Regions from separate parts of the Lentzea sp. NPDC055074 genome, predicted to be linked through region 3. Evidence: riboswitches for the same ligand, from Rfam matches in the RefSeq annotation. Region 3 holds a riboswitch; each other region holds the start of a gene.
What was found. Region 3 has a riboswitch for glycine ahead of gcvT (glycine cleavage system aminomethyltransferase GcvT). Riboswitches for the same ligand answer to the same signal wherever they lie in the genome.
Positions count from the first base shown of each region.

Region 1: it holds a riboswitch for glycine, as region 3 does, so the genes downstream of both, gcvP (aminomethyl-transferring glycine dehydrogenase) here and gcvT (glycine cleavage system aminomethyltransferase GcvT) in region 3, are expected to answer to the same signal.
Region 2: it holds a riboswitch for glycine, as region 3 does, so the genes downstream of both, gcvH (glycine cleavage system protein GcvH) here and gcvT (glycine cleavage system aminomethyltransferase GcvT) in region 3, are expected to answer to the same signal.

Region 1 covers NZ_JBSGUQ010000020.1:142,788-152,548, forward strand. Annotated here, with positions in the region: gene gcvP (aminomethyl-transferring glycine dehydrogenase) at 1-2,175, opposite strand, end outside; glycine riboswitch at 2,328-2,423, opposite strand; gene ACWF7A_RS35385 (Clp protease N-terminal domain-containing protein) at 2,480-3,448, opposite strand; gene ACWF7A_RS35390 (MerR family transcriptional regulator) at 3,536-4,102, opposite strand; gene ACWF7A_RS35395 (bifunctional nuclease family protein) at 4,431-4,904, opposite strand; gene ftsR (transcriptional regulator FtsR) at 5,056-5,595, opposite strand; gene garA (glycogen accumulation regulator GarA) at 5,644-6,102, opposite strand; gene gcvH (glycine cleavage system protein GcvH) at 6,216-6,599, opposite strand; gene ACWF7A_RS35415 (CDP-alcohol phosphatidyltransferase family protein) at 6,642-7,223, opposite strand; gene ACWF7A_RS35420 (hypothetical protein) at 7,333-7,536, opposite strand; gene ACWF7A_RS35425 (ANTAR domain-containing protein) at 7,802-8,470, shown strand; gene ACWF7A_RS35430 (STAS domain-containing protein) at 8,649-9,005, shown strand; gene ACWF7A_RS35435 (ATP-binding protein) at 9,002-9,670, opposite strand.
Region 2 covers NZ_JBSGUQ010000014.1:9,302-19,062, reverse strand. Annotated here, with positions in the region: gene ACWF7A_RS28200 (ABC transporter permease subunit) at 1-465, opposite strand, end outside; gene ACWF7A_RS28195 (ABC transporter ATP-binding protein) at 465-1,427, opposite strand; gene ACWF7A_RS28190 (hypothetical protein) at 1,450-1,887, opposite strand; gene ACWF7A_RS28185 (hypothetical protein) at 1,887-2,069, opposite strand; gene ACWF7A_RS28180 (MFS transporter) at 2,413-3,861, shown strand; gene ACWF7A_RS28175 (TetR/AcrR family transcriptional regulator) at 3,872-4,549, shown strand; gene ald (alanine dehydrogenase) at 4,605-5,717, opposite strand; glycine riboswitch at 5,943-6,035, shown strand; gene gcvH (glycine cleavage system protein GcvH) at 6,100-6,483, shown strand; gene ACWF7A_RS28160 (L-serine ammonia-lyase) at 6,527-7,891, shown strand; gene ACWF7A_RS28155 (winged helix-turn-helix transcriptional regulator) at 7,893-8,246, opposite strand; gene ACWF7A_RS28150 (TROVE domain-containing protein) at 8,325-9,761, opposite strand, start outside.
Region 3 covers NZ_JBSGUQ010000019.1:129,788-139,548, forward strand. Annotated here, with positions in the region: gene ACWF7A_RS34255 (acetyl-CoA C-acetyltransferase) at 1-835, opposite strand, end outside; gene ACWF7A_RS34260 (GNAT family N-acetyltransferase) at 891-1,325, opposite strand; gene ACWF7A_RS34265 (acyl-CoA dehydrogenase family protein) at 1,432-2,568, shown strand; gene ACWF7A_RS34270 (CaiB/BaiF CoA transferase family protein) at 2,565-3,689, shown strand; gene ACWF7A_RS34275 (hypothetical protein) at 4,027-4,206, shown strand; gene ACWF7A_RS34280 (transcriptional regulator) at 4,371-4,862, shown strand; gene ACWF7A_RS34285 (hypothetical protein) at 5,030-5,398, shown strand; gene ACWF7A_RS34290 (DUF3817 domain-containing protein) at 5,413-5,715, shown strand; glycine riboswitch at 5,761-5,851, shown strand; glycine riboswitch at 5,853-5,943, shown strand; gene gcvT (glycine cleavage system aminomethyltransferase GcvT) at 6,043-7,137, shown strand; gene glyA (serine hydroxymethyltransferase) at 7,151-8,416, shown strand; gene ACWF7A_RS34305 (COG4315 family predicted lipoprotein) at 8,582-9,253, opposite strand; gene ACWF7A_RS34310 (class I SAM-dependent methyltransferase) at 9,414-9,761, shown strand, end outside.

The sequences.
Region 1 (9,761 bases), on a different contig from region 3:
GCCGACGCCGGGGCCACCGCCGCCGTGGGGGATGCAGAACGTCTTGTGCAGGTTCAGGTGCGAGACGTCCGAACCGAACTTGCCGTAGCGGGCGAGGCCGATCAGCGCGTTGAGGTTCGCGCCGTCGACGTACACCTGGCCGCCCGCGTCGTGGACCAGGCCGCAGACCTCGCGGACGGTGTCCTCGTACACGCCGTGGGTCGACGGGTAGGTGATCATGATCGCGGCCAGGTCGTCCGCGTGCTCGGCGACCGTGGAACGCAGGTGGCCCATGTCGATGTTGCCCTTGTCGTCGCACTTCACGACGACGACGCGCATGCCGGCCATGACGGCGGACGCGGCGTTGGTGCCGTGCGCGGACGACGGGATCAGGCAGACGTCGCGGTCGGCGTTGCCGTTCGCGCGGTGGTACGCGCGGATCGCCAGCAGACCGGCGAACTCACCCTGCGAGCCGGCGTTGGGCTGCAGCGAGACGGCGTCGTAGCCGGTGACCTCGGCGAGCCACGCCTCCAGGTCGGACACGATCTTCAGCAGACCGCGGGCGTCCTCGACGGGCGCGAACGGGTGCAGCGTCGAGAACTCCGGCCAGGTGATGGACTCCATCTCCGCGGTGGCGTTCAGCTTCATCGTGCAGGAGCCGAGCGGGATCATGCTGCGGTCGAGCGCCACGTCCTTGTCGGACAGCGCGCGCAGGTAGCGCAGCAGCGCGGTCTCGGAGCGGTGCGCGTGGAAGACCGGGTGCGTCAGGTAGTCCGAGGTGCGGCGCAGGTCGGCCGGGATGCCGTCGGCGGTGTCGGCGTCGATCGCGTCCACATCGGACCCGGTGACCCCGAAGGCCTCCCACACGGCGATGATGTGCGCGCGCGTGGTCTTCTCGTCGCAAGCGATCGCGACGACGTCGGCGTCGACGAGGCGCAGGTTGATGCCGGCCTCGCGAGCCTTCGCGACGACCGCCGCGGCCTGGCCCTCGACGCGGACCTCGACGGTGTCGAAGAACTCGCCGTGTACGACGTCCAGACCGGCCTCGCACAGGCCCGTGGCGAGCACGGTCGCGAGGCGGTGCACGCGGGTCGCGATCGAACGCAGGCCCTCGGGACCGTGGTAGACGGCGTACATGGACGCGATGACGGCCAGCAGCACCTGTGCGGTGCAGATGTTCGACGTGGCCTTCTCGCGGCGGATGTGCTGCTCGCGCGTCTGCAGCGCGAGGCGGTAGGCGAGCGAGCCGTCCGAGTCGACGGAGACGCCCACGAGACGGCCGGGCAGCTGACGCTCCAGACCGGACCGGACGGCCATGTAACCCGCGTGCGGGCCGCCGAAGCCGATCGGGACGCCGAAGCGCTGGGTGGTGCCGACGACGACGTCCGCGCCGATCTCGCCCGGCGCGCGCAGCAGCGTCAGCGCCAGCAGGTCGGCGACGACGACGGCCTGCGCACCGGCGTTGTGGATCTCCTCGATGAGCGCCTTCTGGTCGCGCACCACACCGGACGCGCCGGGGTAGGACAGCAGCACGCCGAAGAAGTCACCGCCGAGGCCCAGGCCCTCGATGCCCTGCGACAGGTCGGCGACGACGATCTCGATGCCGAGCGGCTCGGCGCGCGTCTCGATTACGGCGAGCGTCTGGGGCAGCGTGTCGGAGTCGATGACGAACTTGTTCGACTTGGACTTGCCGGCGCGGCGCACGAGCGTCATCGCCTCGGCGGCCGCGGTCGACTCGTCCAGCATGGACGCGTTCGCGACCGGCAGGCCCGTCAGGTCGCCGACCATCGTCTGGAAGTTCAGCAGCGCCTCGAGACGGCCCTGCGAGATCTCCGGCTGGTACGGCGTGTACGCGGTGTACCAGGCGGGCGACTCGAGCACGTTGCGCAGGATCACGCCCGGCGTCACGGTGTCGTAGTAGCCCAGGCCGATCATCTGCGTCATCGGGCGGTTCTGCGACGCGAGCTCGCGCAGCTCCGCGAGCGCCTCGGTCTCGGTGGCCGGGGCGGGCAGGTCCAGCACGAGGTCGCGCTCGTGGATGGACGAAGGCACCGCGTGCTGCGCCAGCTCCTCGAGCGACCCGACGCCGATGACGTCGAGGATGCGCGCGAGTTCGGCGGGGCGCGGGCCGACGTGGCGGTCGGCGAACGGGGTGCCGTGCTCGAGAGCGGCGAGCGGAATGCGGTCCTGCGTCATCAAACGCCTCCGGGGGGCTGCGGGCACACGTGTCCTGGTGCCCTCCCCGCTCTGTCCGTACCCGATGTCGGGCGCCTGAGAGGTTCACCCACCTGCACAGGCTGGGCTTTCACCGTCGGCGGGATCCCGGGGGATCCACTTTCCAGAGGCGTCTCGCTCGAGCGGTCCTGGATGCCTGAGAGGTTCCCGGGGAGGGACTTGCTCCTTCGGCGCCGGGCTCGGGGCCCGGTCTCTCCCGCCTGAGTTCAGCGACTACCCGCGAAGAATACCCGCAGGCAGTCCAGGTAGTCCCTAGGGACGCGACCTACGTCTCAGCACCGAGACCGGTGAGCACCCGTGCGACCGGGTCCGCCGGGTCGTCGCGGAGCGCTTCGAGCAGGTGCCGGGTGCCCACGACCGCGTCCCCGCGCCGGGCGGCGACGAGCTTCGCCCGTTCCACCGCGCGTTCCACGGTGCCGCCCGCGGGCAACGCGGACGGGTCCACGCCCGCCTCTCGCAGGGCCGCGGCGCCACCGGTCTCGAACTCCGCCTTGAGCCTGCGGCCCGCCACCGCGAGCTGGTGGTCGACGGTCAGCACCGCCTCGACGAGGTCCCGTGACGAGAGGTCACGCCGTGCGGCGACCGCGAGCCGTTCGGCCTCGTTGCGCACGACGGTCAGCATCGGACCGCCGAGCCCCTGGCCGCGCGAGACGAGCTTGGTCAGCCAGCGCACGTACCCGCCGCCGGACTCGCCCTCCAGGGCTCCCGCCTTGCGCAGCAACCACACGGCGGGTGCTTCCTCCTGCTCGGCGTAGGGCCGCGCGGCGTCGGCTCGCACGGCGTCGGCCGTCGCCTCGACGTCCACACCGCGCACCACGAACAGGTCGGCCGCACGACCGGAGTCCTGCGCCAGCAACGCGAGCGAGAGGTGGGTCGTGGTCAGCACGCCTTCGCCCGCCTGGCCGGCAGCGGCGAGGAGACAGTCCTCCAGCGCGCGGCTGACGGGCAGAACGGTGTCCACGCGGGCCAGGTCGCAGGCGGCGCTCATCAGCGCCGTGACGTCCGGATGGGACTCGGGAACGACACCGCCGTCGTCACCGGCCCAGTGCTCGGTCCCCCGCGCCATCGCCTGGGCCGCCAGCGACCTCACGCCGAGCTTGCGGCCCGGACCGATGGTGTCGATCAGCGAGATCAGCAGGTTCTCGGTGCCGAGGAAGCCGAACTCCAGCCGGACGGCTCGCTGCACCGCGGCGGCCAGCACCTTCACGACCTGCGAGGAAGGGGTGTGCGTCATGCCGTGAACGCTAGGGATCAGCGTGATCGCGGCGCTTCTGCCGACCGGCCACTCACGGCGGCCAGTCGGCCACGGTCATCGGGCCGGTCAGCCGGTGGCGCGCTCGCGACGCCGGCGGGTCAGCTCGTCCTCGGTCATCGGGGCGATCTCGACGCCGTCCGCACGTTCGGCCGGGAACTCGTGGATCGTGCCGGAGATCTCCCGCATCGCACCGCTCACCGCGATGCCGAACACGCCCTGACCGCCCTGCAGCAGGTCGACGACCTCCTCCGGCGAGGTGCACTCGTAGACGGTGGTGCCGTCGGAGAAGAGCGTGATCCTCGCGAGGTCCTGCACGCCGCGGCGGCGCAGGTGGTCGACCGCGACCCTGATGTTCTGCAACGAGACGCCGGTGTCGAGCAGCCGTTTGACGACCTTGAGCACCAGGATGTCCTTGAAGGAGTACAGCCTCTGGCTCCCGGAGCCGTGCGCCATCCTTATCGTCGGCGCGACCAGCCCGGTCCTTGCCCAGTAGTCGAGCTGCCGGTACGTGATGCCCGCGATCTGACACGCCGCGGGTCCTCGGTAACCGACGAGCTCGTCCGGCAGCGAGGAGTCCGGGAACAGTTCACCCTGCAGCCCGGATTCGGCCCTCAAGGGCGCTTCCTCGACCACGCCTGCCTCCCCTCGGAACGGCCACGAAACTCATGACCGTCAAGCCGCCGCGTCCACTCTCGTGAAGCGGCGACGTCCACTCGAGTTCGACGGTAAGACCGGTCCGATGGCAGGTCAACGCGACGCGCGGGGAGTTGCGACCCTCAACCTGAGGTTGAGAGTCATACCGTCACCCGAACTAGCACGTTCAGGTGACGTTTAGTGATCGTTTAGCGGCCATGACGACCGTAAGTAGTCTGATCGAGGGACATCCGAATGAACTGACCTGCCGCCCATACAAGACAGAGCGCGACCCCTGAAAACTCAGATGTCCGCTCCCCCGCAGTGCCTACGTATCCGCTCCACGGAAGTCCTCCGGGGAGACGGAGTCGAGGAACTCGCGGAACTTCTCCACCTCGTCCTCCTGCTCGTCCGGGATGATCAGGCCCGCCTCGGCCAGCACCGACTCCTCGGCGTGGATGGGGACGCCCACGCGCAACGCCAGCGCCACCGAGTCCGAGGGCCGCGCGGACACCCGCACGTCACCGTCGAACACGAGCTCCGCGAAGAACGTGCCCTCCTGCAGGTCGGTGATCCTGACCTGTTCGAGGTTGCGGCCCAGTGCCCCGATGACGTCCTTGAGGAGGTCGTGGGTGAGCGGTCGAGCAGGACGCACGCCCTGCTGCTCCAGCGCGATCGCGGTGGCCTCGACGCTGCCGATCCAGATGGGCAGGTACCGCTCGCCCTCGGTTTCGCGCAGAAGAAGGATCGGCTGGTTCTGGGGCAGCTCCACCCGCACGCCGACGACGCGCATTTCGCTCATCGGGCCTCGCCTCCCTCTTTTTGTTCGGGGACGACCCGGTTTCACACCCGAGCATCCCCCGGCGTACCTGTCCGACGCTACCCGCCAAGCGGGCCGTGTGCTCAATCGTTTCGGGCAGATCGTGATCAAGAAGGCACACATCTCCAGCTGATCAGGACTGGCGCAGGCCCGCTCTCACCAACAACGTGTGCAACGAGGTGAAGAGGCCTGCCAATTCCCGGATCGTCTCGGGATCTGAGAAGGACTTCAGCACGACCACCTCGTGATCCGCTGCTGCGCGGACCGCGCGCAGGTGCTCGCGCTCGACGCCGAGCCCGGTCATCGTCCGGATCGTGCGGAGCGCGGTGACGTCCTCGGTGGTGAACCGGCCGCCGGGGCCGGGGCGCAGCAGACCGTCGCGTTCCAGCTGGGACAGCTGGTCGGCGCCGAACCCGGTCTGGGCCAGCAGATCGATCCGGGAGACCGACGCCGCCGAGTCGGTCACGGCGTCGAGCTGCTCGCGGATCACCTTGAGCGGCAGGTACCTGTCGCGTTGTGCGGACAGCACGAACCGCAACCTCTCGACGTCCGCCACGCTGAACTGGCGGTAGCCGGAGGCGGTGCGTGCCGGGCGGACCAGCCCCTCCGCTTCCAGGAAGCGGATCTTGGAGATGGTGACGTCGGGGAACTCGGCCCGAAGCTGCGCGAGCACAGCGCCGATGCTCGAGTCCCCGCGTTGTGGCCGCCCGGCCGTCACGCGTCAGGCTCCCGCGGAGCCAGGACCCGTCAGGAAGACGAGGCGGAACTTGCCGATCTGGACCTCGTCACCGTTCGCGAGGACGGCCTGGTCGACCGGCTCGCGGTTGACGTAGGTGCCGTTGAGGCTGCCCACGTCGATGACGACGAACTCGCCGCTCTCCCGGCGGAACTCGGCGTGCCGGCGCGAGACCGTCACGTCGTCCAGGAAGATGTCGCTGTCGGGGTGGCGCCCGGCGCTCGTCGTGTCTCGGTCCAGCAGGAACCGGGATCCGGCGTTCGGACCGCGCTTGACCACGAGCAGCGCGGAACCGGCGGGAAGGGCGTCAACACCGGCAACGGCCGGCTCCTGTGCGGGCGCCTCGGCGCCGCCTTCCATCTCCTGGAGGAAGTCCGCCCGGAAGACGGAGGTCCGCTCCGGGGACTGCTCCGGCGGAACGCCTGGGCCGTCGTTCGTGCTCACCTGAGCTCTCCTCCTGCTGCTGGATCCGTCACTTCCGGTAAAACCTATCGCGTTGGGGTCACCGCCTTCAGCGCGGCTCCCCTTCCGGCCGAAGATCCGGCGAAAGATCGACGTCACTCCTTCTCCACCAACGCCTTGTAAGCGTCCGCGTCCAACAGGCCTTCCAGCGCCTCCGGGTCGTTCAACCGGATCTCGACCATCCAGCCCTCGCCGTACGGATCGCTGTTCACCGAGTCGGGCGTCTGGACCAACGCGTCGTTGATGGCGACGACCTCACCGTCGAGCGGCGAGTAGAGGTCGGAGACGCTCTTGGTGGACTCCACCTCGCCGAACGTGTCACCCGCCGCCACGGTGTGACCGACCTCGGGCAGCTGGACGAAGACGACGTCACCGAGCTGTTCCTGGGCGTAGTCGGTGATGCCGACGCGCACGGTGTTCTCGCCTGTGCTGGCGATCCACTCGTGCTCCTCGGTGTAACGAAGCTCCTCGGGAATCAACTGACTGCGCTCCTCGTGCTCAACCTGTATGGGGTGATCTTTTCACGCGACCGTGCGAGGTGTACCCCGCAGGGCCAGGAAGAACTGGTAGACGTACAGCAGCGCCGACCACAGGTAGAGCGCTCCGCCCCAGACCGTGAACGCGTAGGCGAACGGCAGGGCGACCTGGGCCCACGCCGAGTCCCCCTGCGCGAGCAGCAGCAGGGGGAAGGCGTAGAGCAGGTTGAAGGTCGCGGCCTTGCCCAGGTAGGTCACCTCGAACGGGCCCCAGCCCCGGTACCGCAGGACCAGCAGGCAGACGCCGACGACGATCTCGCGGCTCACGAGCACGACGGCGACCCAGAGCGGGACGATGTCCCTGATCACGAACGCCAGCAGCGTGCAGAACACGTAGAGGCGGTCGGCGGCGGGGTCGAGCAGCGTGCCGAGCCTGCTCGTCTGGTCGAGCCAGCGCGCGAGCTTGCCGTCGAGCCAGTCGGAGAAACCCGCGAACACGAGGACGAGCAGCGCCCAGCCGTCTTCGCGGGGTCCGAGCAACAGGTACAGGAACAGCGGGACACCGGCCAGCCGCAGCACGCTGAGCAGGTTCGGAATCGTCAGCAGGCGATCAGCCGGATCACGCACACCCGCACTCTAAACGAGTGACTGCGCATGGGCTGCCGGATGGCGTCACGGCACGCTGTGCGACTGGTTGCGGGAGTGCGGTCGTTCTTCGTTCGGTTCGCGGTCCCGCTCAGGCGGAGTGGGTGAGCGTCCAGCCCCGGCGCTGCATCTCGGCACCGGTGATGGCGTGCGGGCGGCCCCGGTCGTCGCGGCCCACCCAGCGAGCGCGGAAACCCTCGAGCACGTAGGCGTGACCCCGGCTCCACACCACGCTGCACGGCGTGGTCGGCAGCGCTGAGTCGGACTCTGCGTCCTGCTGCGGCTGGGTTTCCATGGCGGTTCTCATTTCTGTCCTCTCGTGACATCAGGGATGTCGCGTACCGGGGCTCCGGCGTTATCCCTTGAAACGAATTCTGTCGGACTGTGGTTCAGAACACTCGTGTGTTCTGGGTCCCAAGCGACGGGTGGATCAATCCGCGCGCCGAGCTGTTCGGGCCCGAAGCGGAACGGAACTCGCGGTCCTTGCCTGCGCAACCGTTCGTCGTACGCCGATGACCGCACAACGTCCACCTGGGATCGGCCGGGCCTAATATCAGCGCGTGGACCAGGTGAAATTCGGAACGGAGCTCATCTCGAGATTGATGGAGCACCTGTGCTCGCAGCTCGACGGCTGCGAGGGAGTCGGGCTCAGCGTGTGGCCCGACGGCACGTCGTTGCGCGCTGTCGGTGTCGCCGAGGAGCTGGACGACGAGCAGCTGACGAGCGGCGAGGGACCGCTCGTCGACGCCTCGCGCGGCGAACGGCAGGTGTCCGCTCAGGTGGCCGGCAGGCACGTGGTCGCGGTCCCCGGCAGCTGGGGCGACAGCGGCCCGGTGGTGCTGACGGTCTACCTCTCGCACGCGCCCACGGTCGAGGACCTGGCGGCGATCGAGGAGATCGAGCCGCTCGTCGCGACGGCGGCCGCGGTGATCGAGTTCTGCGCGGGCGAGGTCCTGCGGGCCGACCAGATGGTGCGGATGGTGCAGCACCGCCGCACCATCGAGCAGGCGAAGGGCCTGGTGATGGGTGCCCGGTCCTGCACCCCCGGTGACGCCTTCGAACTGCTGGTCAGGACGAGCCAGCACGCCAACGTGAAGCTGCGGGACGTGGCGACGGCGCTGGTGCTGGCCGCGGGCGGGACGCTGGAGGACGGCGCCGACGAGGTCGCCACCCCTCCGGACGCCGCCCGTGAGGTCGCCGAGCGGTTGTGGGCGGCGCTGCGGGCCTGAGAAAACTCGCGGAGAATCCGGCAGCGGGCGTTTGAACCGACCATTGTCCGGGTACCGACTGCTCGACCTGTCCTGTTGGGCGGCCGCTCCCGTACGGTGGTGGCCGCAGCGGTTGAGCCAGCAGCCGCGTCCGGAGCCGCTGCGTGGCGGCTCCCTGTTTGCGAGAGGGAGTACTTCGGTGACTGTGCAGGACCCACGTGCGGAGCAGATCGAGCTGAAGGTGCGGCAGCCGGCGCCTGGAGTCACCGTCCTCGCCGTGTCCGGCGAGGTCGACATGGTGTCCGCGCCCGCGTTGCGTGAAGCACTGGTCAACGGCCTCGGTGACGGCGGCGTGTTCGTGGTCGACATGTCGAGCGTGACCTTCCTCGGTTCCGCCGGACTGGCCGTGCTCGTCGAGGCGGCAAGGCTCGCGCAGCAGCAGGAGGCCACCCTCAAGATCGTGGCGAAGGCACGGGCCGTGACGCGCCCTCTGGAGGCCACCGGTCTCGGTGAGGTCTTCAGCCTGCACGACTCCGTCGACTCGGCACTGGGCTAGTTCCTCCGGACGGTGAGGCGGTTGCCCGCCGCGCCCAGCGCCTCGGCGACGTCGTGGAGGGCCTGTTCCACTCCGCTCCTCTCCGCGCCGAGACCGCTGAGGTCGACGGTCAGCGGCACGGTTCCTCCGCGCGCCGCCGTGGTGAGCACCCGGCGCAACGAAGGAGCGTCCACGCTGGGCACGTTCCCGCGCACGACCGCTACTACGCCGGAGGAGGTCTCGTGGATCTGGACGTCGCACTCGGGCGCCGCCCCGGCCGCGGGCAGCACGGGCGACCGGGCTCGACGCAGGCGGACGGTCGTCCCGCTCGCACTGCGGTCGATCTCGACCTCGTCCACGCTCTCCCTCATGAGCAGGAAGCCCCGCCCTCGCATCGTCATGGCCGGCGGCGGCACGCGCCACTGGCCGTGGTCGGTGACGTCCACGTGGGCGGAACCGTCCAGTTCGAAGCGGCCACGCACCTCCACGGTGCCGTGTGCGGCCCCGGGGTAGGCGTGTTCCACCGAGTTGTTGACGGCCTCGCTGACAGCGAGGACGAGATCGCTCGCTTCGTCCTCACCGAAACCGGCATCGTGCAGCCATTCGCGAAGCTGGCGCCGCACAGGTGCCACCTCGTGCGCGTCGGCCGGGAATCGGAGGGCAAGGAAATCCTCGTGCACAAGCACAGCGCTCCTCCGGTTGAGTGGGCTTCACCAGGTGACTTCCCTGGGCACGCGACCAGTACACGTGTGAAATGAGATCGATTCGGGTACGGCA
Region 2 (9,761 bases), on a different contig from region 3:
GCCACCGGCGTCCGGCAGCTGGCCCGAGTCGCTCGTCAGCACCACGCCGATGCCCAGGAACAGCATGATCGCGAGGCCGTAGATCGCGCCCCACAGGACGTAGACCAGCATCTTCGCCAGCAACGCGTGCATGCGCGACGGCGCGGTCAGGAACGTGGTGGTGATCGTCCGGCGGCTGAGCTCACCCGAGATCGCCATCGCACCGAAGATCATCGGGAAGATCGTCGAGATGTTGATCGCCCGCGCCATGCCGAACAGCGAGATCTTCCACTGCTCCGGCGTGACGCCGATGAAGTCCGACACCTCGTCGACGTCGCTGCTCGACGCGAGGTCCACGAAGAACTGTCCCAGCAGGCCGGTCGCGAGCCCCCAGCCGAGCGCCAGCACGGCGGTCGGGATCAGCAGACCCCACCACAGCCCGGTCGTCGTGGTCTTGCGGAGCTCCGCCTGTACGAGGTTGCCCATCAGGCCCAACCACCCTGCTGCTGCTGATACGGATTCTGCGGAGCCGGCGCGTACCCGGCGTACTGGCCACTGGTGAGCTGGAAGAACAGTCGCTCGAGGTCGACCTGCTCCTCCTGGATGCCGTAGATCGACACGCCCGCCTGCAACGCGGTGTCGGCGACCTGCCTGGAGTCCACACCGGACACCGCGAGCCTGCCGTCGGGCAGCTGCTCGATGGCCTGCACGCCCGCAGCACGCAGTGCGTTCGCGAGGGCGTTGTGGTCCGACGGCTGCACGAGAACGCGCTTCTGCTGCGACTGCCGCAACTGCTCCAACGGCCCGTAGAACATCGTCTGACCACGCGAGATGATCACGACCTGGTCGACGGTCTGCTCGACCTCCGCCAGCAGGTGGCTGGAGATCAGCACCGTGCGCCCCATGCGCGCGTAGGACTGCAGGAACGTCCGCAGCCACGCGATGCCCTCGGGGTCGAGCCCGTTCGCCGGTTCGTCCAGCACGAGCACCTGGGGGTCGCCGAGCAACGCGGTGGCCAGCGCCAGCCGCTGCTTCATGCCGAGCGAGAACCCGCCCACCTTGCGGTCGGCCGCGGTGCTCAGGCCGACCAGGCCGATGACCTGGTCGGCCTGAGCGTCCGGCACGCCGATGGCCGCCGCGTACACGCGCAGATGGTTGCGGGCGGAACGCGCGGGGTGGAACCCCTGCGCCTCCAGCACCGCGCCCACCACGCGGCCGGGCTGGCCGAGCTGGTGGAACGGGCGTCCGTTGATCGTCGCCGTGCCGGCCGTGGGTTTCACGAGACCCAGCAACATCCGCAGGGTCGTCGTCTTGCCCGCGCCGTTCGGGCCGAGGAAGCCCGTCACGCTGCCGGGTGACACGGTGAAACTCAGGTTCTGCACCGCGGCCACCGGACCGAACTGCTTGGTCAGGTTCTGGACCGCGATGAGGCCGCTGCCGTCATGCATGCGGCCCATCCTGCCTGAAAGGTCACTCCGGCAAGGCGTGCTTGGGACGAGACACGACGGGCGCCCGGTGCACGACCGGTGGACCGTCGGCCAGGACCGGCAGTTCGGTGGTCATCTCGGCCGGTGTCTCCTCCGGCAGTTCGATGACACCTGATCGAGTGAAAGGGTTGCGCAACGGCCGCCGCCGCTCGCGATGGGGCAGTCCCTCGCCGATCAGGTGCTGGTGCGCCATGTTCCAGATCTGGCACGGCCACCGGCGGCGCCGCAGCCAGCCGGGACAGGCCCTGCACCGGCCGTCCTCGTCGGGCTGGTGCACCGTCAGGAGCAGCCGCCAGCCGTCCGCGAGGCGGTGGATCTCCGCGCGGGCCAGCGGAACCAGCGCCTCGGCCTCACCGTGCTCGGCGACCTTGTCCAGCAGTGCCAGGCGTTGCAGCACCGCGTCGCGCAGGGTCTCGTCCATCACATCTTCGCCGTGGCCTGGTCGAGCAAAGAGCCCAGCCGGCGCGTCTGGGTGGCGGACATCACAGCGGTCTCGCCTGGTGGCGTGACGAGCAGAACCCGGTCGTTCTCCACCAGAACGGTCATGGACCTGTCGCGACCGAACGGGTCGTGGCAGTGGATCCATCCCTGTGGTTCAGCCATGGAATCTCCCTTCGAGGGACACCCGACTCCGTCTTCATCGGCCGAACCCCCTGCTCGCCGCACCGCGAACTCGGGAATTCACTCGTTTGCTGGACGAGCCGGACACGGGCAGTGGTCCACTCGGGGAAACTTTCGGGTCGCGTTTCGGTGGGGGTGCTGGGCGCGGTGCGCCAAGGCCCGCTATATTTGGTCACGGCGGCCCCGCTCCCAGTGACCCCCAGGCTGGTTGAGCGCGGCCGCCCTTTATTTTTCCCAAAAAACCTTTCCGTTCTGAGTGCAATCCTGTTGCGCCCTACCCTCTCGTACGCTGTAAGTTCCTCGTACACCGTAAGGGGGAGGAACGATGACTTCGACGACCGAGAAGGCCGTGGTGCACCCGCACCCGCAACGCTGGGCCGTGCTCGGCGTGCTCTGCCTGTCCGTGATGGTCGTGGTGCTGGACAACACCGTGCTCAACGTGGCGATCCCGTCCATCTCCACGGGCCTGGGCGCGAGCACCGCCGACATCCAGTGGATGATCAACGCCTACTCGCTGGCGCTGGCGGGCCTGCTGCTCACGACGGGGTCGCTGAGCGACAGGTTCGGCCGCAAGCGCGCACTTCTGGTGGGCCTGGTGCTGTTCGGCACGGGCAGTGCGGTCGCGGCCTACGCGAGCTCGTCCGAGGCGTTGATCGCGGCCCGCGGCTTCATGGGCATCGGCGCCGCCGTGCTGATGCCGGGCACGCTGGCCGTGCTGATGCAGCTCTTCGACGACAAGGAACGCCCGAAGGCCATCGGCATCTGGGCCGCTGTCACGAGCCTCGGCTTCGCGGCCGGGCCGGTGATCGGCGGCGCGCTGATCAAGCACTTCTGGTGGGGCTCGGTGTTCCTGATCAACGTGCCGGTGGCGGTCCTCGCGGTCGCGGCCGTCGCGATGCTGGTGCCGGAGTCCAAGGACCCGACCGTGCGCAAGCCGGACGTGCTCGGCTCGATCCTGTCGATCATCGGCATGGTGTCGATCGTGTACGCGGTGATCGAGGTGCCGGAGCACGGGTTCGGCTCGGCCGAGTTCGGCGTGCCGGTCGCGATCGGCCTGGTCACGATGACGGGTTTCGCCTTGTGGGAACGGCACACCGCCGACCCGATGCTCGACCTCGGGTTCTTCCGGAACCGCCGTTTCACCGGCGCGGTGGCGTCGGGCGTGCTGGCGGCGTTCGGCATGGCGGGCTCGCTCTTCCTGCTGACGCAACACCTTCAGGGCGTGCTCGGCTACAGCCCGCTGGAGGCGGGTGTGCGGGTGGCACCGATGGCGATCGCGTTGCTCGTCACCAGCAACACGTTGGGGCAGTTGGTGATGAAGCTCGGCGCGGGCACGGCGATGCTGCTGGGCATGACGATCGTCGCGGCCGGCGTGGCGTTGCTGTCGATCGGCACGACCTACCCGCCGACGCTGGCCGGTCTGATCCTGATCGGCGTGGGTGTCGGTGTGTCCCAACCGGTCGCGGTCAACGCGCTGATGGGGTCGATCCCGCCGGAACGCGCCGGCATCGCGTCCGGGCTGTCGGGCACGCTGACGGAGCTGGGCTCCTCGTTCGGCATCGCGGTGCTCGGTGCGCTGCTGTCGGCGCGGTTCGTGGCCTCGTTGCCGGACGGAGTTCCGGGCCGGTCGCTTTCCGAGGCGCTGCACAGCGGCGCGGACATCACCGTCGTGCGCGAGGCGTTCTCCGACGGCATGAGCGTGAGCCTCGTGATCGGGGCGATCGCGGTGTTCCTGGGAGGTGTTGTGGCCAGCGTGTTGCTCAGGCGTGCATAGGATCGTCGGCGTGGACAGCGTCTGGTTCAGCAAACCCCGGCCCAGCAGCGGTCAGCCTCTCGGCCTCAGCCGGGAGGCGATCGTCCGCAAGGCGATGGAGATGCTGGACGAGCACGGCCTGCAGAAGCTGTCCATGCGCAAGCTCGCGGCGGCACTGGGCGCCGCCCCCATGTCGCTGTACTGGCACGTGCCGACGAAGGACGCGCTGATCGAGCTCTGCCTCGACGAGGTCTACGGCGAGTTCACCCTCCCCGATCCCGAGGCCGACTGGGAGACCGCGGTGCGCGGGATGATGCACGAGCTGCGCCAGCTCGCGCTCAAGCACCCGTGGTGGATCCGCGGGATCGGGGAGTTCAACACGTTCGGCCCGAACGCGGTGGCGTACGCGGACGCCATGTTCGAGCCGATGCTGCGTGCCGGGCTCTCGACCGTGGCCGCCGCCCAGTCGATCTCCGCGGTGGGCAGCTTCGTCAACGGGCACGCGATCGCGGAGGTCAACTTCCTCGGGCGCGGCGGGATGGACTCGCCGCCGGACCTGGCGAAGATCGCCGACCTCTACCGGGACGAGCACCCCCGCTACGTCGCGATGCTGGACGAGCCGGACCTGTGGACGCTGGACGGGCAGTTCGAGTTCGGACTGGACTGCGTGATCGACGGCATCAAGGCCCGCGTAGCCGCCCTCAGATAGGCGAAACCCCCGCAGCGGTTCACGCGTGCGGGGGCCTCATTCATTCAGTTGGCTTTCAGACCACGCTCTCGAGCGGCGTGTGCGGCAGACCGGTCGCCTCGGCCACCGGGCCGTTGGTCAGCTGACCGGCGTGCACGTTGAGACCCAGGGCCAACGAACGGTCGTCCTTCAGCGCCCGCGTCCAGCCCTTGTCGGCCAGCGCGACCGCGTACGGCAGCGTCACGTTGGTCAGCGCGTAGGTCGAGGTGCGCGGGACGGCGCCCGGCATGTTCGCGACGCAGTAGAACACCGAGTTGTGGACCTCGTAGGTCGGCTCGGCGTGCGTGGTGGCGCGCGAGTCCTCGAAGCAACCGCCCTGGTCGATGGCGATGTCGACGAGCACCGAACCCGGCTTCATGTCCGCGACGAGCGCGTTCGACACGAGCTTCGGGGCCGCGGCACCGGGGACGAGCACGGCGCCGATGACCAGGTCGGCCTCGCGGACGGCCTGCTCGATGGCGAACGAGTTCGAGGCGAGCGTGCGCAGCCGGCCCTGGAACTGGGCGTCGATCTGGCGCAGGCGGTCGACGTTGGTGTCGAGGATCTGCACGTCCGCGCCCATGCCGACGGCGATGGTGGCGGCGTTGACGCCCGCCACGCCGCCGCCGATGACGACCACGCGGGCCGGGGCGACACCGGGGACGCCACCGGGCAGCACGCCGCGGCCACCGGAGGGCTTCATCAGCGCGAACGCGCCGACCTGCGGGGCCAGCCTGCCCGCGACCTCGGACATCGGGGCGAGCAGCGGCAGCGAGCGGTTCGGCAGCTGCACGGTCTCGTAGGCGATGGCCGTGGTGCCGGACGCGAGCAGCGCCTCGGTCAGCGGCTTGTCGGCGGCGAGGTGCAGGTACGTGAAGAGGGTCTGACCGGCACGGAGACGCGGGTACTCCTCCGCGATCGGCTCCTTGACCTTGAGAACCAGGTCACCCTCGGCCCACACGTCGTTGGCGGTCGCGAGGATCTTGGCGCCCGCGGCGAGGTACTCCTCGTCCGTGATCGCGGAACCGAGACCGGCGCCCTGCTCGACGTAGACGTCGTGCCCGCGGCTGGTCAGCTCGTGCGCACCGGCAGGGGTGAGAGCGACGCGGTACTCGTGGTTCTTGATCTCGCGGGGAACTGCGATCCGCACGATGACTCCTCCGTTCGGTGGCCGACATCTCATAATGTGGGCCAGTCGCGAGGCCATGTCACTGTGCTGGCAGCACTATCTGCCACCCCCTGGTTTGTTCGTCTGGGACAGAGCGACCTGAGCCTCGTTCGCGTTCCCCTGGACCATCCCGCGTTGACACTCGGCGGGGGCCGCACATAGCGTTCGCCGCGGACAACTGAACACCGGCCGCGGCGCGCGAGCGCCAGAACCCGCGTGGGAGAGACCTCGACGAACCGGTCGGGGCGCCGAAGGGGCAAGCTCCCGCACACTCTCAGGCAGCAAGACCACTCGGGGTAGGCAACTCTGCACGGCGGAGGGGGCGCAAGTTTCCTGATCCGTCACAGCCAGAGGAGTCGCCGCCGTGGAGTTCCCCGAGAACCTGCTCTACACCGTCGAGCACGAGTGGGTCGACTGGACGCCGGGCACCCAGGACCCGCTGACCTGCGGAATCACCGAGTACGCCGCCGACGCCCTCGGCGACATCGTGTACATCCAGCTTCCCGAGGTCGGTGCCGAGGTCGTCACCAACGAGGTCTGCGGCGAGCTGGAGTCCACCAAGTCCGTCAGCGACCTGTTCTCGCCCGTCACCGGTGAGGTGATCGAGGTCAACAGCGCCGTCGTGGACGACCCGGCGGTCGTGAACAGCGACCCGTACGGCGCCGGCTGGCTCTTCAGGGTCCGCGTGGACTCGGCGGAGAACCTGCTCACGGCGGCGAAGTACGCCGAGCTCACCAAGTCCGACTGACATGGGCCTGACTGACCGCTCCACCACCACGAAGGACTGATCAGTGGCGATCAGCGTTTTCGACCTCTTCTCCGTCGGCATCGGACCGTCCAGCTCCCACACGGTCGGACCGATGCGCGCGGCCGCGATGTTCGTCGACAAGCTCGGCGACGGAGTGTCCTCAGTGGACCGCGTGCACGTCGAGCTGTTCGGCTCGCTCGGCGCCACCGGACACGGGCACGGCAGTCCCAAGGCCGTGTTCCTGGGTCTCGAAGGCAACCTGCCCGAAGAAGTCGACCCCGCGGCCGCGGCCCACCGCGTCGAAGAGATCATCTCCGGCGGCCGGCTGAAGCTCGGCGGCGCGCACGAGATCGACTTCGTGCACGACCGCGACCTCGTCATGCACCGCCGCAAGTCACTCCCGTTGCACCCCAACGGGATGAGCTTCGAGGCGTTCAGCGGCGGGAAGTCGGTCGAGCACGCCGTCTACTACTCGATCGGCGGCGGTTTCGTCGTCGACGAGAACGCGTCGGGCACCGACCGGATCAAGCCCGACTCGACGCCGTTGGCACACCCGTTCCTGACCGGCGACCAGCTCCTCGCGCGCTGCCGCGAGACCGGCCTGTCGATCAGCGAGATCATGATGGCCAACGAGCTGTCGTGGCGCACGGAAGCCGAGGTCCGCGAAGGACTCCTGCACATCTGGCACGTCATGCAGGAGTGCGTCGAACGCGGCTGCACCGAGCACGGCGTCCTGCCGGGCGGCCTGAAGGTGCGCCGCCGCGCCGCCGAGATGCGCAGGACGCTGGAGAAGGAGCACTTCGTCACCGACCCGCTGCGGGTCATGGACTGGGTGACGCTCTTCGCGCTGGCCGTCAACGAGGAGAACGCGGCAGGCGGCCGTGTCGTCACCGCACCGACCAACGGCGCGGCCGGCATCGTCCCCGCGGTCCTGCACTACTACACGAAGTTCGTGCCGGGAGCGTCCGACGACGGCGTGGTCAGGTTCCTGCTCACGGCGGGCGCGATCGGCGTGCTGTTCAAGGAGAACGCGTCGATCTCCGGCGCCGAGGTCGGCTGCCAGGGCGAGGTCGGCTCGGCCTGCTCGATGGCCGCCGGCGGTCTCGCCGAGGTTCTGGGCGGTACGCCCGAACAGGTCGAGAACGCCGCCGAGATCGCCATGGAGCACAACCTCGGGCTGACGTGCGACCCGATCGGCGGCCTGGTGCAGATCCCGTGCATCGAACGCAACGCCGTCGCGTCCATCAAGGCCATCACGGCTGTGCGCATGGCCTTGCGGGGCGACGGCTCGCACTTCGTGTCGCTCGACAAGGTCATCAAGACCATGCGGGACACCGGCAAGGACATGTCGGTCAAGTACAAGGAGACGGCACGCGGCGGCCTCGCCGTGAACGTCATCGAGTGTTAGGTCAGCGGGCGTCGTAAGCGGCCTGAGCCGCCAGCACGTCCGGCATGCGCGCCTCCAGCAAGTGGATGAGCGCGAGCAGCCTGTCCGCCGTCTCGCGCCCGAGCGGCGTCAGGCTGTAGTCGACGCGCGGCGGGTTCGTGTTCTGGGCTTCCCGGTGCACGAGCCCGTCGCGCTCGAGGGCCTGCAACGTCTGCGAGAGCATCTTCTCGCTGACCCCGTCGACGCGGCGGCGCAGCTCGTTGAAGCGCAGCGGACCGTCCACGAGCACGCCGAGCGTCAGGCCGCCCCACCTGCCCGTGACGTGCTCCAGCGTGGGGCGCGAGGGGCACGCCTTCGCGAACACGTTGTACTCCATAACAGTATCATAGCTGGTCACAACGCTAACTGATAGTAAGTGTGAGAGCTCTCCGCGTCAGGAGAGCTCTCACACACCTCAGAACGGCCAGGTTGCGTTCCGGCACGCCTCGAGCAGGGGGACCATCCTGAACGTCGCGTCCGACAGGCCGCCGAACTCGTGGCGGTGCGCCTTGCCGGTGGCGTACGCGGCGTTGCCGTAGCCACCCAGGTTGAACCCGTAGATCGGCACGTGCGCGGGCACCGCGTCCGAGACGCCCTGCCCCGCGTACCCACCGATCGTCTGCATGTCCGAGATGATGAACACGCGGTCGTGGCCCCGGTAGGAGCGCTTGAGCGACCCGGTGATGTCGGTGCCGTGGCCGACCTCGCCGATGCGCTTCAGGAACCGGTCCACCTCGCGGATCACCGAGGCGCCCCGCTTCACGTCGTGCCGGAACGTGCCGTCCGCGAAGCCGACCACGTCGACCTGCTCGCCCTTCGCTCCCAGTGCGACGCCGAAGACCGCCGCGGCCTTGGCCGGGGTGACCTTCGACCGCGCCGAGATCGTGCGGTGCGTCATCGACGCCGAGGTGTCGACGAGGACCAGCGACCGGCCGGGCAGCGCGGGCAGGTTCGACAGCGACGCCTGCAGCGCCTGGTCCAGGGCGTGGCCCCAGCGCAGGCTCGGCGCCGCCTCGTAGGCGGACAGGAAGCGGAACGGGAACTGTCGCGAGCGCGCGACCTGGCCCGGGTCCGCCAGGCGTGCCGCGACGGCGGCCGCGGCCTCGTCGGACATGCCGGCCTCGTCGAAGTTCCTGAGGTTCCGGACGAGCGCCATGTAGCCCATCGACGGTGCCAGCGCCTCCCACACCTCACGGGTGAGCGGGCCCTGCAGCCATCCGGACACGGCCTCCCACGTCATGCCGGCGGAACGCAGCACGCCCACCGCGTCGGGACGCGAGAACAACGCGCGGCGCTGCTCGACCGGCCACGCCATGAGCTCCCGACGGGCCGCGACCACGCGCAGGCCCTCGGGCACGGCGGCGTCCGCGTCACGGCGCCGGTCCAGGACGTGCTGGAACAGCGCGCCCTGCCACGGTGCGGCAGGAGAGGGGTGGGCGAGGTTCAGCACGTCGGCCATGCGGAAGCCGCGGGCGTCGCTGTCCCACTTCAGGACGGCGCGCTCGTTGTAGAGGCGTCCGACGGCGTCGGCGATGCCGCGCTTGACCGGCTTCGGCACGCTGCGGCCGTGCTTGCCCGTCCAGTAGGCGAGCAGTTCGCCCGGCTCGTCGGCCCGCTGCAGCACGGAGTCCACGACGGCACGGTTGGTGACGCCCGCGGTGGACTCGAACAGGAGCCGCGCGTACACGAACTCCGCCGCGCCCACGAGCGACGCCGTGCGCATGTTGGCCTCGTTGCGCAGCCACGCGAGCAGGCGGGCGGTCCACTCGGGATCCGCCAGCGCCGCGGCGTGCACGAGCCGGGTGAAGCGGTCGTCGCGCTTGCTGCCGGACTCGTAGAAGGTGTCCTCGCC
Region 3 (9,761 bases):
GCGTGAGGCTGAGGGACTGGCCGGCGGCGGCGGAGCCGATCAGCATCGCCGCGGCGCCGTCGACGATCTGCGACGAGTTGCCCGGCGTGTGCACGTGGGAGATGCGCTCGACGGTCGGGTAGCGGTCGATGGCGACGGTGTCGTAGCCGAGGTCGCCGTGGAACTGGAAGCTCGGCTTGAGCCTTCCGAGGGACTCCACGGTGGACTCGGGACGGATCGTCTCGTCCTCCTTGAGCACCACCGTGCCGTTCTGGTCGACGACCGGCACGACGGACCGCTCGAACCAGCCGTTCTTCTGCGCCTCGAACGCGCGGGCGTGCGACCGGGCGGCCCACGCGTCGACGTCCGTGCGGGAGAAGCCCTCCAGCGTCGCGATCAGGTCGGCCGACACGCCCTGCGGCACGAACGAGAGGTCGAAGTTCGTCTGCGGGTCGATCGCCCACGCGCCGCCGTCCGAGCCCATCGGCACGCGCGACATCGACTCGACGCCCCCCGCGACCACCAGGTCCTCGAACCCGGACGCGACCTTGGCCGCGGCGAGGTTCACCGACTCGAGGCCTGACGCGCAGAACCGGTTGAGCTGCACCCCGGCGGGACGCTGGTCCCACCCGGCGGCCAGCACCGCGGTCCGGGCGATGTCGCCGCCCTGCTCGCCGATCGGGGACACGACGCCGAGCACGACGTCGTCCACCGCGGAGGTGTCGAGGGAGTTGCGTTCGGACAGCGCGCGCAGCACACCGGCGGCCAGCTCGACGGGCTTGACGCTGTGCAGCGACCCCCGCTTCCCCTTGCCGCGCGGCGTGCGCACCGCGTCGAAGATCAAGGCTTCGCTCATGGCACCACGCTAGGCCCGCGTGCGGGAGCTGGCCATGACCGTGAAGGGTGACCGATTAGCTCACGTGGAACTCCATGTGCTCCGGCTCGTCGGAGTCAACGAACCCAAGACGCTTGTAGAGCCGCCGGGCCGGTTCGTTGTCGTCGTACACGCGCAGCCGCACGACCTTCCAGCCTCCCTCGGCGGCCTTCGTCAGCACGGCGCCGACCAGCGCCTCCCCGACGCCGCGCCCGCGGTGCGAGGACCGCACCCACATCGAGTACAGCTCCAGGCCACTCGGCTTGGAGGCCGCCCCGACCAGCCCGGCGGGTTCCGGGACGAGCGCCACGAACTTCAGCCCGTGCTCGACGGACTCCCGCCAGTCGTCCTCGGTGAACGCCTGCTCGCGGACCAGCGTCGAGCCGAACCCGTCGGGGTCGCTGGCCAGCGCTTCCAGGCGGACGTCGCGCCACAGCGCCCAGTCGTCCGGCATAACCTGGTGGATCTGCATACCGAGCAGTCTGGCCGAACGGGGTGGGAATTTCGCTCAGTTTTCTCCGGGTCTGCAGGCGCGGCGGTCATGGCGTGGACCACCGCCCGGTGGTTTCGTGGACCGCATGGCTGAGCGTCGATCGCGGTGGATGGACAGCGACCTGGACCAGTTGCGCCAGCTCGCGCGCACGTTCTTCGAGAAGGAGGTCACGCCGAACGTCGAACGCTTCGCCGAGCAGAAGCAGGTCGACCGGGAGCTGTGGACCAAGGCCGGCGAGCTCGGGCTGCTGTGCCTGAGCATCCCGGAGGAGTACGGCGGCGGGGGCGGCACGTTCGCGCACGAGGCCGTGTTGCTGGAGGAGCAGGCGCGAGCCGGCGACAGCGCGTGGGGCAACAGCGTCCACAGCGGCATCGTGGCCCACTACATCAACTCCTACGGCTCCGAGGAGCAGAAGCGGCGCTGGCTGCCGAAGCTCGCGTCCGGCGAGCTCGTCGGCGCGATCGCGATGACCGAACCCGGCGCGGGCTCCGACCTGCAGGGCATCCGGACGAAGGCGATCAGGGACGGCGACGAGTACGTCATCAACGGCTCGAAGACGTTCATCACGAACGGCGTGCACGCCGAGCTGGTGATCGTCGTGGCCAAGACCGACCCGGCGCAGGGCGCCACCGGCATCTCGCTGCTGGTCGTGGAGAACGACATCCGGCGCGGTCGCGTGCTCGACAAGGTCGGCATGAAGGGCCAGGACACCGCCGAGCTGTTCTTCGACGACGTCCGCGTGCCCGCCGCGAACCTCCTCGGCGGGCAGGAGGGCCTCGGGTTCGTCCAGCTCATGCAGCAGCTGCCGCAGGAACGCCTGATCATCGGCGTCTGCTGCATCGCGGGCATCGAGGCGGCCACCGAGCTGACGCTGAAGTACGTGAAGGAGCGCACGGCGTTCGGCAAGGAGCTGATCAAGTTCCAGAACACCCGCTTCAAGCTCGCCGAGTGCGCCACCGAGGCAGCCGTGACCAGGGCGTTCATCGACGAGTGCATCGAGAAGCACCTGCGCGGCGAGCTGGACGTCCCGACCGCGGCGATGGCGAAGTGGTGGGCCAGCGACCGGCTGAGCAAAGTCGTCGACGAGTGCGTGCAGCTCTTCGGCGGCTACGGCTACATGAACGAGTACCCGATCGCGCGCGCCTGGTCCGACGCCCGCGTGCAGCGGATCTACGGCGGGACGAACGAGATCATGAAGGAAATCATCGCGAGGTCCCTGTGACGGGGCCGCTGGCAGGACTCCGCGTCGTCGAGCTCGCCGGGCTCGCGCCCGCGCCGTTCGGCTGCATGGTGCTCGCCGACCTGGGCGCCGACGTGGTCCAGGTGCACAAGCCGGGGAGCCGCTCGACCGTCCCCGGCGACTTCCTGGGCCGCAACCGGCGCTCGATCGCCATCGACACCCGCAAGCCCGAGGGCGCCGAGTTGGTGCTGCAACTCGTCGAACGCTCGGACGTGCTGATCGAGGGCTTCCGGCCGGGCGTCACCGAACGGCTGGGCATCGGCCCGGCGCAGTGCCTCGCCCGCAACCCGCGCCTCGTGTACGGACGCATGACCGGCTGGGGCCAGGACGGGCCCCTGTCCGACCGCGCGGGCCACGACATCAACTACATCGCCGTCGCGGGGGCGCTGGAGCCCCTCGGACGCGCCGGCGGGCCGCCGTCGTTCCCGATCAACCTGCTCGGCGACTTCGGCGGGGGAGGGCTGCTGCTGGCCCTCGGCGTGCTCGCCGCGCTGTATGAAAGGGAACGCTCCGGACGGGGCCAGGTCGTCGACGCGGCCATGGTCGACGGGGCTGCGTTGCTGACGACGTTCCTGCACGGGATGCGGTCCGCGGGCATGTGGTCCGGTGGCCGGGGCGAGAACATGCTCGACGGCGGAGTGCCGTTCTACGACGTCTACGAGGCCGCGGACGGCAGGTACGTGGCCATCGGCGCGCTGGAGGAGAAGTTCTACGCCGACCTGGTCCGCGTGCTGGGGCTGGAGGACGCTCCGTCGCGCAACGACCCGGCGAACTGGCCTGAGCTGCGGGAACGCATCGCGGCGGCGGTGAAGACCCGGCCGCGCGACGAGTGGGCGGACCTCGCGGAGGGCACGGACGCGTGCCTGGCGCCGGTGCTGACCCCGGCCGAGGCGGCGGTTCACCCGTACAACGCGGCGCGCAACTCGTTCGTGGACGTGTCCGGTTCGCCGCATCCGGCTCCGGCGCCCCGCTTCGACCGCACCCCGGCGGGTGTTCCCACGGCTCCGGTTTCGACCGGGACGAACACCGGGGAAGTGCTTGCCGACATGGGTGTGGCGGAGGCTCGAATTATGGAACTGCGTCGGTCTGGAGTAATTGGATGAATGTTCGGGTGCGCATTAATAGCGCCACGAAGGCGTGACGGTGCGTGATGGGGGACGTTCGGCATCCGGGTGAGGCCCGGTGCAACAGTCTCTCTTCCAAGCTGTGGGATGCGAGGGAGTCCGTGTTCACCTCGTGCCCAGGACATCGGCGCTGTTGACGCCCCTCTTTAGCCGCCATTCGGGTGACGTTGGGCGCCGTGCAGGCGTGTGCCGCTGGCGGAACCCCGGGACGGTTTGGCGTGGTCGTTGTTCATCGGCCGGGTGAATGAGGGACCATGTCGGGTGACACGGGCGGCCGGCCGCCCGACCGGTGAACCACACGGACGGAGAGGTACCTGTGAACCTCAAGAAGGTGCTAGTGCTGGCGGGCGTCGCGCTGGTGCTGTTCCTCCTGATCACCCAGCCCGAGCAGTCCGCTTCGGCGGTCCAGCAGGTTCTCGGCTGGCTGCGTCAGGGGGCGGAGTCGATCATCACCTTCATCAGGAGCCTCTTCGGGACGGCCACCCCGCTCAGCTAGTGACGGACGGTGATCCTCGGCCATCTGCGTTGAGCCGGATGGGTGGAAAGCGGCCAATCACGCACTGGTAACGGGTGTTCTGGCGATTCAGGGTCTGGCGATTGTCAGACCTACCGAATACCTTCCGCTGCAATGGCCGATCCCCGACCGACGAGGAGGCACATATGGTCGAGGACTCCGGGGTCCACGAGCTGTTGCAGCAGTGGGCGGCTGAACGGTCTGATGACGCAGAGATGCAGGAGGTGAACCGGATCAAGAACGCGTGGCTCGCGGAGGCTCCCCCCTCGGCGCCTGGCATCCCCGTCCAGCGGGGCGGCAGGAGCGGGTCGCGTGGCTTGGTCAAGGTCGACTCGGCGGATCCGGCCTACGTGGCCGCGATGCGCAAGCGGGCGCCGGAGGCACCCGAGGCACTGCTCGCCGCCGCGGCGAGCTACTGGCAGCTGGTGGGCGACGTCGCCGAGGCCGAGCAGTGGTGGGACGCGGGCATCAGCCCGTTGGACCAGCGCGCGCTCGACTACCGCGCGGCCGGCCTGTCCCCTGCCGACCTCGGGAGGCGCCTGGGACCGATGACGGTTCTCCAGCACCTTCGTCGTGGCTCCGCCGCGGCCTGGTGTGTTGCTCGTCTGCAGAGGCAGCGCCGGGACGGCGTGGCGTAGTGGACCGGGGCTCCGCGATTGGGGCCCCCATGTTCGCGGACTGCGCTCACCCCGATCGTTCCGCGTGTTCTGTGGGGGCCGAGCCCCCACGCCCCAGCCGGGGGCAAGCCCCCGGACCCCCACGGGGTGGCCTCCGTCAGGAGGCCTCACCCAAGTAGTCTGAGGTCGTGCGCGGCCTCCTTACTCCCCAACGTGTGCTGATCGCGTTCGCCTGTCTGGCGGCGTTGATCGTCTGTTGCGGGCTCGCCTGGTGGCAGTGGCAGCGCTTCGAGTCCGCCAGCGGCACGTTCCAGAACCTCGGGTACGTGCTCCAGTGGCCGCTCTTCGGCCTCTTCCCCCTTTTCATGGTGTGGCGGTTCCGCCGGCTGGCACGTCAGCGGCGTGACGAGGATCCGGTTGCACCTGCTCCCAGGCCGGAAAGTACGGTTGTCGCCGTCAAACCCGCGCCTGTCGAGCACCTCGACGATGACGAAGACGCGGAGCTCGCGGCCTACAACCGCATGCTCGCGGACCTCAACGCGCGGGACGGTCGTTGAGCGAAGGCGGGCAGATGAAGGGTGCGTTGACCCGGTTCAGGGTCATGGCTTACGTGGTCGGAGTCTTCCTGCTGCTCCTGGTCGTGGCGATGGTGCTCAAGTACGCCGCGGACATGGGTGGCGCGATGAAGGTCGTCGGCCCGATCCACGGCTTCCTCTACGCCATCTACCTGGTGATTTCCGTCGACCTGGCGCTCAAGCTGCGCTGGTCGATCAAGGGCACCCTGCTGGTCCTGATCGCCGGCACGATCCCGTTCCTGTCCTTCTGGGCGGAGCGCAAGGTGGTCGAGAAGACCGCGCAGGGCGTGCCGTTGTGACGTTTGGCCTGCTAGCGTCTGGGGCTACCAACTGAACACGGCCGTCGATGTCGCGCGGGAGAGTCCCCTTCAGCGGGGACACCGTAGGAGCAACTCCTCCCCGGAATCTCTCAGGTACAGGTACCGCACGACGAAGGCAACTCTGGAAAGCAGGCTGCTCGGCAGCCTCGCCCACGGTGCAAGTCACGCTCTGCGTGGCGAAGCTCTCAGGCTCATGACAGAGGGGGAGGCTCGCTCTAGTGAGGAGTCTCCGATGGACCGTGTCATTCTTCTGATGCCTCAGCCGGCCGCGTCCGGTCCTTTGGCGCACCCTGGAGGAGCGTTCTGATGTCCCGCCTCACGCCTCTGAACGCCGAGCACGAGCAGCTCGGCGCGATGTTCACCGACTTCGCGGGCTGGCGGATGCCGCTGCGCTACTCGTCCGAGCTCGCGGAGCACCACGCGGTGCGCCAGACCGCGGGCCTCTTCGACCTCACGCACATGGGTGAGATCGTCCTGACCGGCCCGCAGGCGGGGGAGGCCCTCGACTTCGCGCTCGTCGGCCACATCTCGGCGCTGGCCGTCGGCAAGGCGCGCTACACGATGATCACGCAGGCCGACGGCGGCGTGATCGACGACCTGATCGTGTACCGCCTGGGCGACCAGGAGTTCATGGTCGTCGCGAACGCCTCCAACGCTTCAGTGGTGGCTGAAGCACTGGTCGAGCGCGCCGCCGGCTTCGACACCGTCGTCGCGGACAAGTCGACGGACTACGCCCTGATCGCGATCCAGGGCCCCAAGTCCGTCGAGATCCTGTCCGGCCTGACCGAGACGGACCTGGCGTCGGTCAAGTACTACGCCTCGTACCCGTCCACGGTGGCCGGTGTCGACGCCCTGCTGGCACGCACCGGCTACACCGGCGAGGAGGGCTTCGAGCTGTTCGTCGCGCCCGCCGACGCGCCGGCCGTCTGGGCGGCGCTGCTGACCGCGGGCGAGACGCACGAGCTCAAGCCGTGCGGTCTCGGCTGCCGCGACACGCTGCGCCTCGAAGCCGGGATGCCCTTGTACGGCAACGAGCTCACCACGTCGCTGACGCCGTACAACGCGAACCTGGGCCGCGTCGTGAAGCTCGACAAGCCGGGCGACTTCGTGGGCCGTGACGCGCTGACCAAGGTCGCCGAGTCCGGTGTGGACTCGGTCCTGGTCGGGCTGAAGACCCCCGAGCGCCGTGCCCCGCGCCACGGGTACGCGGTGCTGAACGGCGACGAGGTCGTGGGCGAGGTGACGTCGGGCGCGCTGTCCCCGACCCTCGGCTACTCCGTCGCCATGGCCTACGTGACGAAGGCCAGTGCCGAGCCGGGCACCCAGTTGCTGGTGGACGTCCGCGGCAAGAAGCAGCCGGTCGAGGTCGTCGCACTTCCGTTCTACAAGCGCGCCAAGTAGGGAGATCTTCCAGATGTCCGACCAGTTCAACGCTTCCCTCGCGGAGTACGACCCCGAGGTGGCCGAGGCCGTTGCGGCCGAGCTGGCTCGCCAGCAGGGCACGCTCGAGATGATCGCCTCGGAGAACTTCACGCCCGTCTCGGTGCTGCAGGCGCAGGGCTCGGTGCTGACGAACAAGTACGCCGAGGGCTACCCCGGCCGCCGCTACTACGGCGGGTGCGAGCACGTGGACGTCGTCGAGCGCCTCGCCATCGAGCGCATCAAGTCGCTCTTCGGCGCCGGCTTCGCGAACGTCCAGCCGCACTCGGGCGCGCAGGCCAACGCGGCCGCGATGTTCGCGCTGCTCCAGCCCGGCGACACGATCCTCGGCCTGGACCTCGCGCACGGCGGCCACCTGACGCACGGCATGCGGATCAACTTCTCCGGCAAGCTCTACAACGTCGTGCCGTACCACGTCGCGGACTCCGACGGCCGCGTCGACATGGCCGAGGTCGAGCGCCTGGCGACCGAGCACCGCCCGAAGCTGATCGTCGCGGGCTGGTCCGCCTACCCGCGTCAGCTGGACTTCGCCGAGTTCCGCCGCATCGCGGACTCGGTCGAGGCCTACCTGATGGTCGACATGGCGCACTTCGCCGGCCTCGTCGCCGCCGACCTGCACCCGTCGCCCGTGCCGCACGCGCACGTCACGACGACCACGACCCACAAGACCCTCGGCGGTCCCCGTGGCGGCGTGATCCTGTCGAACGACGCCGACATCGCCAAGAAGATCAACTCGGCGGTGTTCCCCGGCCAGCAGGGCGGCCCGCTGGAGCACGTCATCGCGGCCAAGGCCGTGGCGTTCAAGCACGCCGCCTCGCCGGAGTTCGCGGACCGCCAGCGCCGCACCCTCGAAGGCTCGCGGATCCTCGCCGAGCGCCTGTCGCAGGCGGACGTCGCGGCCGCGGGCGTGAAGGTGCTGACCGGCGGCACGGACGTGCACCTGGTCCTCGTCGACCTGGTGAGCTCCGAGCTCGACGGCAAGCAGGCCGAGGACGTGCTGCACCAGATCGGCATCACGGTCAACCGCAACGCCGTCCCCAACGACCCGCGTCCGCCGATGGTGACGTCCGGTCTGCGGATCGGCACGCCGGCGCTCGCGACCCGCGGGTTCGGCGAGGTCGACTTCACCGAGGTCGCCGACGTGATCGCGGAGGCCCTCAAGCCGAACGCGGCGATCGACGAGCTGCGCGCGCGTGTCGAGGTGCTGGCGGCGAAGCACCCGCTGTACTCGACTCTCTGAGCCGAACCGCGAAGGGGCGCCACCGGAGAACGGTGGCGCCCCTTCGCGTTCTGCGAACCCTGGAGCGAAACGACGGGAACCCCGGCCCCTTCCCCAGGGCCGGGGTTTCACCGTGTCAGGGTGATGTGTGTCTCAGATGGACCGTCCTAACGGGACGCTGTGGGGTTACGCAGCCGGAGCCGTCACACCAGGCGGGAGGCACTCGACGTTGCGCTTGCCGTTGGGCTGGATCACGAACCACGTGTTGCCGATGCCCTGGCCGGCCCACTTGCCCGGCGCCGGGTCCTTCGAATAGGTGTAGAGAGGCCAGCCGTCGATGGCGACCTGCTTCTTGCCGTCAGCGCGGGTGATCAGCGAGACCAGCTTCGAGTCGACGCCTTCCAGCTGCGGAACCGTGTCCGAGAACAGCGGCGGCCACGTCACCGCGCACTGGTCGTTGCAGTTGGACTTGCCTTCCGGCTTCGGAACGTCCTTGTCGAAGCGGTACAGGGTGCGGCCATCGCCGTCCTGGACGACCTGGCCCATCTTGTCCACGCTCTTGCCGACCAGCCTCAAGGTGCTGACCGGTGCTGCTGCGGGGGGCTGCGCCGCCGGGGGCTGCGCGACCGGGGTCTCCGGGGCCTGCTGCTGCACGGGGGCTTCGGGGGCCTGCGCGGGTTCCTGGAGTACCGGGGGCTGACCCACGTCGCCGTAGTCACCGAGGACGCCCAGGTCGGTTTCGGTTTGTGCCACCGGCTTGGAGTTCGTGCCACTGCCCGTGGCGCTCCAGACACCCAGACCCAGCACAACTGCGAGTCCCGCGGCGAGCCCGATGGCAATGCGGTTACGTCGGATCACACTCATGTCCTCCTTGTCCATCCGTTCGCTCTATCGAGGCCATACGGCCGGGGTTGCGTCTCGGTTCAGAAACGAACCGAACCTCTTGCTGTCTCGAACGTCTGGCGGAGCCGGGTAACGCAGGAGGTGCAGGGTGGTCGTCGCTGGTCAGCTGGCGGGAATGGCCGAACGGGTGCTGGGTGCGCCCTTGCCGATCGGATTTCGGGCTTGGGACGGAAGCGTCGCCGGGCCGCAGGACGGCACGGTGCTCGTGATCCGGTCGCGCGACGCGTTGCGGCGGCTCGTGTGGAGTCCGAACGAGCTGGGGCTCGCGCGCGCGTACGTGAGCGGGGAGCTCGACGTGGAGGGTGACCTCGCGACCGGTCTCTCCCAGATCTGGGGTCTCGTGCGGCGTGGTGTCACGCGGCGGCCCAAGCTCACGGAGGTCGCGAAACTCGCAGTGCAACTGAAAGTGCTGGGACCCAATCCGGACGCGCCGAAGGAGGAAGCACGGCTGCGGGGCGCGCTG